2 regions of the Candidatus Protofrankia californiensis genome follow, and region 1 is predicted to be linked to the other one. Evidence: riboswitches for the same ligand, from Rfam matches in the RefSeq annotation. Region 1 holds a riboswitch; the other holds the start of a gene.

Region 1 (5,918 bases):
GCTGAAATAGTTGTGAGCGGACATGTCGGCGCTGTGTGCCTGCGCGGCCGTGGTCAGCCGGGGATCCGCCGTGAACGCCCCGCAGCCCGCCTTGGCCCGCTCAGCATTCGTGAGCGCGACCACCTGGGATGCCTCGTCCAGGACCTGGGCGGACGGCGTGGTCGCCACCGATGCGGCCAGGTTCGCCGGAGACAGCACCAATGTCACCGGGGGCGTGGCTGACGTCGCCGGGGGCGGCGTGGCCGGCGTGGACGCTGCCACTGGGGTCGGCGTGGCCGGCGGGCCGACCGTGGGCTGTGGCTGGGCGCGGACCTGCGCAATGGTCGCCTGTGGGGGCGTGTTGACGATCTGCAACCGGCTCGCGCGCACCGAGGGGGTTCGGTACGACTGGAACACGATCTCGTTCAACGTGTAGGCGCCGTCGGGTAGCAGGCGGGTGTCGACGGTGGCTTCGTACGGCGCGGCGGGCGCCACCCGGACGATCGTCCCGGGCCCCTTCAGGACGAATGCCACCCAGGTTCGCGTATCCGCGGGGACGGCGGCGTGAAGCTGCATGATCCCACCGACAGTGCCGCGGTCGGCCATCGGCTGCGACACCGATCGGGCAGCGAGTGCGACCGCAGCTGTTGACGACGCCAACGCCGGGGAGACGACGACCGACGTGTCGGCGCCGGCAGGTCCGGCCCGGTCGGCGAGTTGTGTCAGGACCAGCACACCGGCCCCGAGAACACCGAGGATGACTGCCGGTACAGCAGCGGACCACCTCCGGCGGGTACAGCCGTGCCTGCGATGTCGATCCATGGAACCTTCCGTCCGGTCGGTCCCCCCGCGCATGTCCCCTCCGCTGGCCCGAAGACCTGGGCGCGAACAACATGATCGGGACACCTTTGGCCATCCAGCCGGCGTCAACAATAGCGAGTACCAAGCATGACAGGTCATCGGGCCCGTCCGCCGCGCCACTCCGCCGATGACCGCTTCGGCGACTACGGCACTTCGATGACCACGACGAGACCGGACCGGCCCGCGGCGTCATCACCATGCCCCGGAGCGCGGCGGGACAAAGGTCCGTGCCCACAGAACAGGCCGGACCGCAAGCCCGAGGCCGGAGTACCAAAGCGCTGCTAGAAGGCACGAGTCCGGCCGGACAGACGGCCCTCACTGCATTCGGACGGGGGCGCGGCCGGGCGCTTCCCGGTAGCATAACCAACCATGGCACCGGAAATCGCGATCGACGGTACCCCGGTCGCCAGGGTATGTCTGCTGGACGCAGGTCGACGCAGGCCGGGGCGGCGAGATCCGTGCGATCGAAGATCTACCGGATGTGCTCCCACACAGTGAGCGACGTGCCCGCGCCCGAGTCGGCCGCGAGCAACCCCGGCGGCGAGCAGGACGGTGTCACCGGGTAGCCGGAAACCGACGGATGACACCGCTCTCGACGAAGACGAGAGTGAGGATGACGTCATAGAACACCACGCCCGGCAGACCATCCACGCTCACCCGTCGCAGCCTGCCCGCCGAAGGGGGACCGCTCGTCATACCCTTCGCGCAACTTCCCGGCACGACGCACGTCCGAATCGGTAAAATATCACCGAATCGGACACGTCGTGCCCCGACTGTCCACAGGAGCCAGACCGATGCCCATTGCCACCCCAGATGTCTACGTGCAGATGCTCGACCGGGCCAAGGCCGAAGCATTCGCCTACCCCGCGATCAACGTCACGTCGAGCGAAACCCTGAATGCCGCGTTGAAGGGCTTCGCCGACGCCGGGAGCGACGGTATCGTACAGGTTTCCACCGGAGGGGCCGAATTTCTCTCCGGTACCAGGGTGAAGAACATGGTTCTCGGCGCCCAGGCGCTGGCCGAGTTCGCCCACCATGTCGCCAAGGCGTACCCGGTCAACATCGCCCTGCACACCGACCACTGTCCGGCCGGCAAGCTCGACACCTACCTGCGCCCCCTGCTCGCAATCTCCAAGGAGCGGGTGCTCAAGGAGGGACGTGAGCCGCTGTTCCAGTCCCACATGTGGGACGGCTCCGCAGTCGAGATCGAGGAGAACCTCAAGATTGCCGATGCGTTGCTGACGGACACGGACCAGGCCAAAATCATCCTGGAAGTGGAGATCGGTGTTGTCGGCGGCGAGGAGGACGGCATCGTCGGCGCGATCGACGAGAAGCTGTACAGCACACCCGAGGACATGTGGCGGACCGTCGAGGTCCTCGGCGCCGGGGAGCGGGGCCGCTACATGGTCGCAGCAACCTTCGGAAACGTGCACGGGGTATACAAGCCGGGCAATGTGAAACTCCGTCCGAGTATCCTTCGGGATGGGCAGCAGTATGTCGCGCAGAAGCTCGGGTTGCCAGCCGACGCCAAACCGCTCGATCTGGTCTTCCACGGCGGGAGCGGTTCCGACCTGTCCGAGATCCGCGAAGCGCTGGATTACGGCGTGATCAAGATGAACGTGGACACCGACACCCAATACGCGTTCACCCGGCCGGTTGCCGATCACATCTTCAGGAACTACGACGGCGTTCTGAAAGTGGACGGCGAGGTCGGCGTGAAGAAGCAGTACGACCCGCGCAGCTACGGCAAGGCAGCCGAAATCGGCATGGCCGCCCGGGTCGTGAAGGCGTGCGAGGACCTGCGTTCCGTGGGACGTTCCCTCGCCGGCTGAACCCACTCCGGGCAGGGCAACTCAACAACACGCTCGCCAGACCGGGCCCGTCGTCCGGCTGGCGAGCGTTCGCGTGCGGGCACCAATCCCCGAACAGGGGGCAACGGCCACCCGCCATCGGTATGGAACAGGTTTCGGAAACGTCGCACCATCGTCGGATCACGGTGGTGTGCATCCCGTCCCGTCATTCGGTGCCCGTTCGGCGAGATCGGGTGCATTTCGCACCGCAGGTACCCGATCGCCTGGATGCAGGTTTTCGACCTGGACCATACGGACAGCCGGATCACGCACGGTTCGCTACCCGGATAATCCGGTTCCGATCGTCACCGCCACGGCGGGATACGGAGTTTCCACGGCAATAAAAGTACGATGAAAGTAATGAGCGTGCGTACGTGCGCGTTACCATCCGATCCCGAGCCTCGGCAAGAGCGGCCGGCTCGATGTGTGCATCCTCACGAAGCGGATTCGCTGCTTGTTCGGCGCCCAGCAATTGTTGTTATGGTCTCCGCCGTGCTCGCGATACAGCGAACACGCGTCGGGCGGCACGCCGAATCCTGCCCTCGTCCGACGAAAACCCAAACTTGCGGCAGGAACGGGGGACCCACTTCCGGGCGCCGATATCGGGCGTCCTCGGGGTGAAGCCGCAAATGCGGCCGGGCAATCCCAGCCCGAACCCGACAGCTCACTTCGCAGGCGTGGGGAAGGGCATAACCAATATGTCCAGTGCACGTTCTCGCAGTCGACATCACGGAACCGGCCGGGCTCGGATGGGCGCCCGAGCGCTGGTGGTCGCTCCCGCCCTGGTCGCCGCGGTGGGCGGAAGCATCGTGATGTCACAGCCCGCAAGCGCCGCCACCACATGGGCGGAGCTCCGCCAGTGCGAGTCAGGCGGGAACTACACCGTCAACACCGGCAACGGTTACTACGGTGCCTACCAGTTCGCCCTGAGCACCTGGCAGGGTCTCGGCTACACGGGGCTGCCCAGCGGCGCCTCTCCAGCCACCCAGGACGAGGCCGCGCTGAGACTGGCTGTCCGATCCGGCTTCGGCCAGTGGCCGATCTGCGGCCAGGGGATGGGCGCCGACCAACTTGCGGCAGACGCCAGCTCGTCCGGCGCGGGGTCGGCGAGCCCGAGCTCGCCGTCCGACTCGACCCGCACCCGACGCTTGGTGGTGCGCCAGAGCGCGGAGAGCCTGTTGGACGCCCCGGACAGCACGTTGTTCACCACCGGGCTGATCCATCAGGTGCGATCGGACGTACGAGCCTGGCAGCTCCAGATGAACGCGCTCGGTTACAAGATCTTGATCGACGGTCGCTACGGCCCCCAGTCGGCTTTTGCGGCCGGCCTTCTGCAGGGTTCGAAGGGCCTGCGGGTGGACGGCATCTGCGGCCCACGGACCCGGGCGGCCACCTTCGCCTGAACGACCCGACAGCCGGCGGCTCACCTGACCGACAGCCGCCGGCTCGCCCGTGGTCAGGCACGCGGCGGATCGCGCTGGAGGACCGCAGACAGCGCGATCACGATCGCTTCGCACTCGAGGTCCCTGCCCGGATCCGAGGTCCCTCCCGGATCGGCGAAGCCCGTCTGAGAGGTCCGGAAGCCGATCCGAGAGGCCCAGGGACCGATCCGGGCGGTCCTGCTCCCCAGAGCACTTGAGAGGTGACAGTCAGCGCAACCAGAAATACGGATAAGACTGAATTTATCACTTTAAGTTATAAAATCTGAAGAAGACGACCCTGTCACAGAGAGGTCCGGATCGCCAGGTAGAGTCACTTGTTCAAGGTGTTTAGCCCATTCGGGTGATAGGAGTCACGTGGGTGTAGTTCATCCGACACCCCGATTTGCTTCGATAGAGCCAGACTCGCTAGAGTTCTTCCCACTCACCGGATCGGTGAGGCCGCCCGGACGGACGCCGAATCCTGTCCCCGTCCGGTACGGCACGATCTACCGCGGAGCCACAAGGACAGGAGCGGGGGAACCAACATCCGGACGTCCGCACACGGAGTCCTTGGGGTAAAGCCGGCAGCGCCCATCAGCGCTACCGGCCGGGCTTGTTCCCGCCCGCACCCGACAGCTCACCTCGTAGGCGACGGGAAGGACCGACCCACATGCCGTCTGGTGGCAGGCACCGCGCCCCGCAGCATCCCTCCACCGTCATGAAGGTCCTGCGTACCACCGGTGCCGTAACAGCACTCGTGGGCAGCGGTCTGGCTGTCACGGCCGCACCCGCAGGTGCCGCAACCGCGGACGACTTCGCCAAGCTCCGTCAGTGCGAGTCCGGCGGCAACTATCGGATCAACACCGGCAACGGCTACTACGGCGCCTACCAGTTCGACACCGGGACCTGGCGCGGTCTGGGTTACTCCGGTCTACCCAGCGACGCGCCGTCGGCGCTCCAGGACGAGGCCGCCTACAAGCTTTACAACTCCCGCGGCTGGTCCCCGTGGCCGTCCTGCGCGGCCAAGATGGGCCTGACCCGCAACGGCCCGGCACCGTCGTCGTCCGCTGGCACGTCCAGTGCCGGTGCGATAGAGCGCGCGATCACTCCGGCACAACCGGCGATGACGCTGGATCGCGCCAAGGCCCTGCTGGACTCGGCGGACTTCACCGGAACGACGCTGTCCAGCGCTCTGTCCGGCGAGGTCCGCCCCGACGCCTATGTCTGGCAGAGCGAGATGCGCCAGAAGAAGTTCATTCTCCAGGTGGACGGACGTTTCGGGCGGGAGTCCCAGGGTCTGGCATCGCTCTACTCCTATCTGACTCGGGTGGACGACGGCAAGGCCGGCGTGGTCGGCAAGAACCTCTGGGACGTCACCGTCACCAACCCAACCGTCCTGTGACACACAAGATGTACATCATGTGATATTTCGTGGCTAAAAGATCACAGGTGATCCGATCGTGTTCCGCCCGGTCGCCGTCCGGTGCTCCACCACCCTCGGACCCCGATCATGTGATGGACCTGCCGGCCCACCCCCTCCCGGCAGGTCCATCGCCTGACGGATTCCCCCGCAGGCCGAACGTGAAGCCGATCGGACCGGGCAGGATGGACCCCATGACAACCTCATCCGGACGATCGGACCTGCTCGGCGGCCCGCCGCCAACGAAGCTCACCCTCGATCCCGCCGCAGCAAAGGCGCTGGGTACCGGCGAGGACCCGGAGACGGTCGCAGGGCGTTTCCCCGACTCCAGTCTCGCCTGGGCAACGCTTGCCGAACGCTCTTTCGATGCCGGCAACCCGGTGGCCA
Region 2 (5,918 bases), on a different contig from region 1:
GCCCCGCCCCGCGGAGCCGCCGCGGGCGGGTCCTACTCCCAGCCGAGCTCGGCAAGCCGCCGGTCATCGATGCCGAAATGATGGGCCACCTCGTGGATGACGGTCACCCGCACCTGCTCCACGACCTGCGCCTCGGTCTCGCTCATGTCGCAGATCGACTTTCGGTAGATCGTGATCCGGTCGGGCAGCACCCCGCTGTACCGATCGCCTCGTTCCGTGAGCGGCACACCCTCGTAGAGCCCGAGAAGTCCCGGCAGAGGTGGCTCGTCCTCGACGAGGATCGCGATGTTGCACATCTGACGACCGAGCTCCGGCGGCAGGCTGTCCAGCGCATCGGCCACCAGAGCCTCGAACCGGTCTCTGGACACCTCGACCACGTCGGTGAACCTCCTGTCGAACCCGAAACCGCCGATCGGCACCGTCTCACCCGTCTTGGCGTCGACCGGCGCAGGCAGAGACCGTCGCCCGCCCCCGCAGCCGGGCAACCAGCACGGGAACAACCAGGCACGGGAACATTGTCCGCACTCCCCTGCTTCTAATAACGTAATCATGTAAGCAACACGGGGAGGTCGGGATGCAGGATCCGCTCGATGCCTACTCGCAGGTGGTCATCCGGGTCGCCGCAACCGTCTCCCCCGCTGTCGCGAGCCTGCGGGTACGGACGCCGCGCGGCGAGGGAGCCGGATCCGCCGTGGTCTTCACCGACGACGGCTTCCTGCTCACCTCGGCCCACGTCGTCGACAGTGGATCGGGGCGCGCGGAAAGGCCCGGTATGGGCGGCGTGGTGGGCACGGCCGAGTTCGCCGACGGCACCCACACCGACGTGGACGTGATCGGCGCCGATCCGCTCTCCGACCTCGCGGTTCTGCGCGCCCGCGGCAGCACGCCACCACCGGCGGCACTCGGTGATGCCGCCACGCTCGCCGTTGGTCAGCTTGTCGTCGCGGTGGGAAATCCCTTGGGCCTGACCGGCAGTGTCACCGCGGGAGTCGTCAGCGCGCTCGGCCGGTCGCTTCCCACCCGGGCCGGCACCACCGTCCGCGTCATCGACGAAGTGATCCAGACGGACGCGGCGCTCAACCCGGGTAACTCCGGAGGTGCGCTGGTCACCGCTGACTGCCACGTCGTCGGCGTGAACACCGCCGTCGCCGGGATCGGGCTCGGGCTCGCCGTCCCGGTCAACGCCACCACCCGTCGCATTCTCGCCGCGCTCATGCGTGACGGCCGGGTGCGACGCGCCTATCTGGGGGTTGCCAGCACCGGGGCGCCGCTGCCACCGCATCTGGCCGAACGGTTCGGCCGGCGACACGGCGTGCGACTGGCCGAGGTCGTCGTGAACAGCCCAGCCGGTCGCGCCGGCCTGTTCGCCGACGACCTGGTGCTCTCCGTCGCCGGGCAGCCGGTCGCCACCCCCGGGGACCTGCAGCGACTGATGACCGAGGAGACCATCGGACGTCCGCTCGAGCTGACCGTGTGGCGGCGCGGCGCACTCGTCGACGTCATCGTCGTCCCCCAGGAACTGGCGCTCACCTAAGTCGACCGTAGTCGCCGTTGTAAAGATTCGTGTGAATTCCGAGCAGGCCGGCCAGTAACAGCGCCGCCAACGCATAGACCATGGTTATCCGAGGGCCGATGAGAATGGCGGCGAGCATCGGGCTGACGACCGTCAGCGTAAGAACTACATACCTCCCGTGACCGGCCAGACGTAGAGCGACCACGGCCATGAGCACCAACAGCGGGGCGAGGCGAGGCACCCAGCCTGTTGATCGTAGCCGCGGCATACTCGCTCGTCTTCCACCGGGGAACCGAGCGAAACCTGCCGGCACACAGTGTGCCCGTTGTCCGTCTGCTCCGGCCCGGCTGACCGACCGGTCAGCCGGGCCGGAGCAGACGACGGGTCGGCCACGGACAACGGAATTGTCAATTCCACATTTTCAATCACATATTGTCAATCACACGAAACCGTCAGCCGCACGGGAACAGCCGGGCGTGAGTGCGTGCGCCGACTATACCGTCAACTGCAAGTACGTGCTGTCGCTGGTATTCCTTCACCACCCTGGTGGTCTGCGGGCCGAATTTCCCGTCGACGGCAAGAGAATATCCGAGGTCGGCCAACCGTCGCTGTATCCTGACGACCTCGGTACGCAGGCGACTTCCGTTTCTTATGGCCACACCGGACTGACCACCGGACGATGGGGCCGAACAGTCCCTGTTGGTGTAGTGGATCCCGGTGACAGGCGGGACCGGAGTGCTCGGTCGTGATACCCGTGTGGTCGTCGGGCGGGTGCTCACAGCGGCCGCGGCAGCATTCCCCCGCGTCAGATAGCGGCGGTAGGAACCGTTGGTGTAGGCACCCCACGCACGCACACCCTGGCTTTCACACACCTTCTTCGCCGCCCACGCGTTGGTGGCCGGATCGAACAGGTTCCGGCCCGCCAGCCAGCTCGCGTGGGCCCGCACGTTGATCTGCCAGAGTCCGCGGGAGTCCTCGCCGCGCGGGTTACGCGCTTTGGCGTTGCCACCGGACTCCGCGAGAGCCACCGCCACCCAGGTGCTCAGCGGCACCCCCTGGCAGCTGGGCAGTCCCGCGTTCATGCCGACACGGGCGATGGTCGCGTCGGGAACGATGGCGGAAGCGGACGCCGGACTCGCGCCGGCCGGGGCCGCAGTCAGCATCATTCCAGCCGCTGTTCCGATGAGCCCAACAGTGGTTGCTAATGCGGCGCCGGTGCACCGACTCTGCTTCCTATGTTTTCCTTTGGCCATACTCAGACATCTCACCTAAAGGTATCGTTGAAGCGGCCCGTACTGTTTCTTCCGGTAGCGGTACCGGTACACCGTTTCCAGCGTCGAGCACGCCGTCACCAGGGTCGTCCAGCCTTGTTCCGGACGACGGGCAGGCACCGTTCAGGCCAACTGTTCAGGCCAACTTTTCAGGCCATGCGAACCATTCGTTCAGGCCATTATTTCGGGCCATGCGAACCGAAGGTGACGTGCTTTCTCGACGTCCGCTACAGGACTCGTTCGGGGCTCAGGAAATGGCTGCCGGATACCGACAGAAAAACAACTCACGGCGTTACCGGTTCGCAATTCCCTGCGTTACCGGTTCGGGGTGACAAAATGCCCGGGACTGCTCACCCGGGGCAGCGGTCTCACCTGATACGACCTACCAGGTAGTTGTTGGTGTAGACCTTCTGGAGCCTGACCACGGCTCCGCTGTGCGGGGCGGCCCACATCATTCCGTTCCCCGCGTAGATCCCCACGTGATGGATACTTCCCGGCCGACCGAAAAAGATGAGGTCACCGGGCTGCTTGGCACTCTTCGGTATTTTCTGGGAGGCACCGTACTGGGCATTGGACACCCGCGGAATACTGCGGCCGAGCTGTTTGTAGACGTAGCGGACGAGGCCGGAGCAGTCGAATGCCCGCGGGCCCTCGGCGCCCCACACATACGGCTTGCCAGCCTGCTTCGACGCCAGATAGACGACCTTCGCCCCGAAGCTGCTGGAGGACGTCGAAAAACTCACCGGTTGCGCCGACACCGCCCCCGTGGCGGCAGCCGGCGACGAGGTCGCCGACCAGGTGGCCGGAGTGATCGTGAAGGTGGCCGGTCGGACACCGGCCACAGTGGTCGTGGCGGCGTCGGCCCAGCCTGCCCCGTTGACCCCGTTGGCCCCGTTGGCCCCGTTGGCCTCCAGCCCCCGGTCGTTCGCCCAGGCCGGGGCGGCCAGACCGGAGAGGGCCACGGTTCCGGTGGCCGCGGCGGCAACCGCCGTACGTGCCGATATCCGGCCAAGGGTGGACCGGGTCGTCCGCGCGCGATGACGACCCCGCCTGGGATGTTTTACGGCAGCCGAACCTGAATTCACCTGATATGCAGGCAACGATGATCCTTCCCATACGCCTGCGAGGTTAGCTGTCGGGTTCGGGCCGGGAAGCCCGGTCGGCGCGCGGGAACGCGCAGCCGACTTCACCCCAAGGACGGCGCCGCGGTGGCGACATCCGGCGGAAGGTGGGTCCCCCGCTTCTGTCCTGGCGATTACTAGTTGGAGACGCCGGACCATGGACAGAACTCGGCGTGTGGTCCGGTGCCGTTGAGAGCTCGGCCAACGTAGCGAACTACTTTCGGTAGTCGCAAGTAGCAGTTTTCTCGGCATGTCGGCGCAAAATGCTTACCCTGCGTATCATTTGCACAAGCCGTCTCAGGGCAGCTGCCAGGACGACACCGGTGAGCCGCAGCGTGGCGGGGCTGCGCACCATTGCCGGAGTCCTCCGGTGCGTATCGTGAAGCACCCGGCGCAGACCGGCAACGACATTTTTCTCTGCCACCGTGTTCCTCTGCCACCGTGCGATCCGGTCCCGCGCGGGCCCGCGTCCACGGATATCCGTCCACGGGGTATCCCGCCTCCCCCGGCGGGCAGCTTCAGGATCCCGGCAGGGCGGGCGCCGGTGGGCCGTTGCGGCCGGAACACCCATATGGATCGAGATCAATACAGATCAAAAGCGAAAATATGAAACCGCGGTATCCATCGGCTTACCTACCGGCGTGCCCGTCTGCGGACGAGCAGACGGGCGAGCACGCGGATACAGCATTACGAATCAACCCGTGCGCACAGCGTGGTCAGTAGCGCACGTGGATCACCGCGAAGCGGGAGATCACCGCCTTCGCCGGTACCAGCGCCGTTCGAACCGATCAGGATTCGACCCAGCCACGCGCCTGTGCGAGGCTGGTAAGCCGCTGCCGTATCTGGTGTATTTGACTGCCGGTCAGGGTCGGTACCGATTCGATAAGCGTCTCTGTCAGCAGGTGCCGGAACTCCCCGATAGTGAGGACGTCGCACATCTCGTCGTCGTCAGTACCCGAGCGCCCGACGTTCGTGCTTTCGGAATGCGACAGCAACGGGCGGGCCGGAACCCGACGGACAAGGCGGACAACCGACGCCTTCGGGCCCCTGTCGCTTTCCTCCGCCTCGAACTCCACCAGCGTTCCGGGCTGGAACAGGTGTTTCTCATCCTGAAGATCGTTCGCGTGTATGAAAATATCGTCGCCACCGGCATCGGGCGCTATAAAACCGTAGCCACGAATTCCGTCGAAACGCAAAATCCTACCAGTACCCACCACGTCTACCCCTGTAGAGAACCTCTGTGCCAGCTTAGCTCCAACACCCCCCAACCATGAGGTTTACTCACACTCCCAGTTGCGCATGGTCAGGTCAAGCCGACACGCGAACCACAACAATGATCGACAAGAAGTGATCGAGGAAACGCCCGGAGCCGGCCAGGGGCGACTCGTCAACCATCTGACCGGCTCCCAGCGCGGCGTGCCCCGGTGGCCGGCAGGCCACCGGAAACGCGATCATGCTTTTCGCGCTCGTGGCCCTGAGATCTACGCCGGATCGCGGAACGTGTGGACGGCGGCAAGGCACTGCTTGGCGACGCTGACGACCGCCTGCGAAGTGAACCCGAACTTGGTCTGCAACGCCCGTAGCGGGGCGGACGCGCCGAAGGTCTGCATACCGATGATCGCCCCGTCGGTGCCCGCGTACCGTTCCCATCCGAGCGTGGAGGCCTGTTCGACCACGACGCGCGCGCGGACCGACGGTGGCAGCACCTGGTCGCGGTACTGCGCGGGTTGCCGGTCGAACAGCTCCCAGCACGGCAGACTGACCACGCGGGCGCGCACACCCTGCGCGGTCAGCTCCTCGTAGGCGGCCAGGGCCAGGTGCACCTCACTGCCGGTGCCGATCAGGATCATCTCGGGATCGCCGTCGGGGGCATCGGCGAGGACGTAGCCCCCACGGGCAAGCCCGGACGCGGCAGCGTAACGGGTCCGGTCCAGCGTCGGCAACGCCTGCCGGCTCAGGATGAGCGCGGCCGGCTCCCGCCGCAGACCCATGACGACCCGCCACGCCTGCGCA

Evidence for each region. Region 1 has a riboswitch for cyclic di-AMP ahead of DD1DGNOD_RS03240 (transglycosylase family protein). Riboswitches for the same ligand answer to the same signal wherever they lie in the genome.
Region 2: another riboswitch for cyclic di-AMP. It lies ahead of DD1DGNOD_RS31210 (C40 family peptidase); the one in region 1 lies ahead of DD1DGNOD_RS03240 (transglycosylase family protein).

The regions. Positions count from the first base shown of each region.
Region 1 covers NZ_CAAAFT010000058.1:5,878-11,795, reverse strand. Annotated here, with positions in the region: gene DD1DGNOD_RS03250 (CAP domain-containing protein) at 1-801, opposite strand, end outside; gene fbaA (class II fructose-bisphosphate aldolase) at 1,635-2,672, shown strand; cyclic di-AMP (ydaO/yuaA leader) riboswitch at 3,235-3,383, shown strand; gene DD1DGNOD_RS03240 (transglycosylase family protein) at 3,389-4,093, shown strand; cyclic di-AMP (ydaO/yuaA leader) riboswitch at 4,612-4,776, shown strand; gene DD1DGNOD_RS03235 (transglycosylase family protein) at 4,782-5,513, shown strand; gene DD1DGNOD_RS03230 (DUF3151 domain-containing protein) at 5,726-5,918, shown strand, end outside.
Region 2 covers NZ_CAAAFT010000278.1:2,550-8,467, forward strand. Annotated here, with positions in the region: gene DD1DGNOD_RS15125 (metallopeptidase family protein) at 33-377, opposite strand; gene DD1DGNOD_RS15130 (S1C family serine protease) at 575-1,534, shown strand; gene DD1DGNOD_RS15135 (hypothetical protein) at 1,527-1,781, opposite strand; gene DD1DGNOD_RS15140 (peptidoglycan-binding protein) at 1,966-2,679, opposite strand; gene DD1DGNOD_RS31210 (C40 family peptidase) at 3,153-3,884, opposite strand; cyclic di-AMP (ydaO/yuaA leader) riboswitch at 3,887-4,048, opposite strand; gene DD1DGNOD_RS15150 (cold-shock protein) at 4,694-5,122, opposite strand; gene DD1DGNOD_RS27100 (hypothetical protein) at 5,214-5,360, opposite strand; partial or broken gene DD1DGNOD_RS29530 (transketolase-like TK C-terminal-containing protein) at 5,387-5,918, opposite strand, start outside.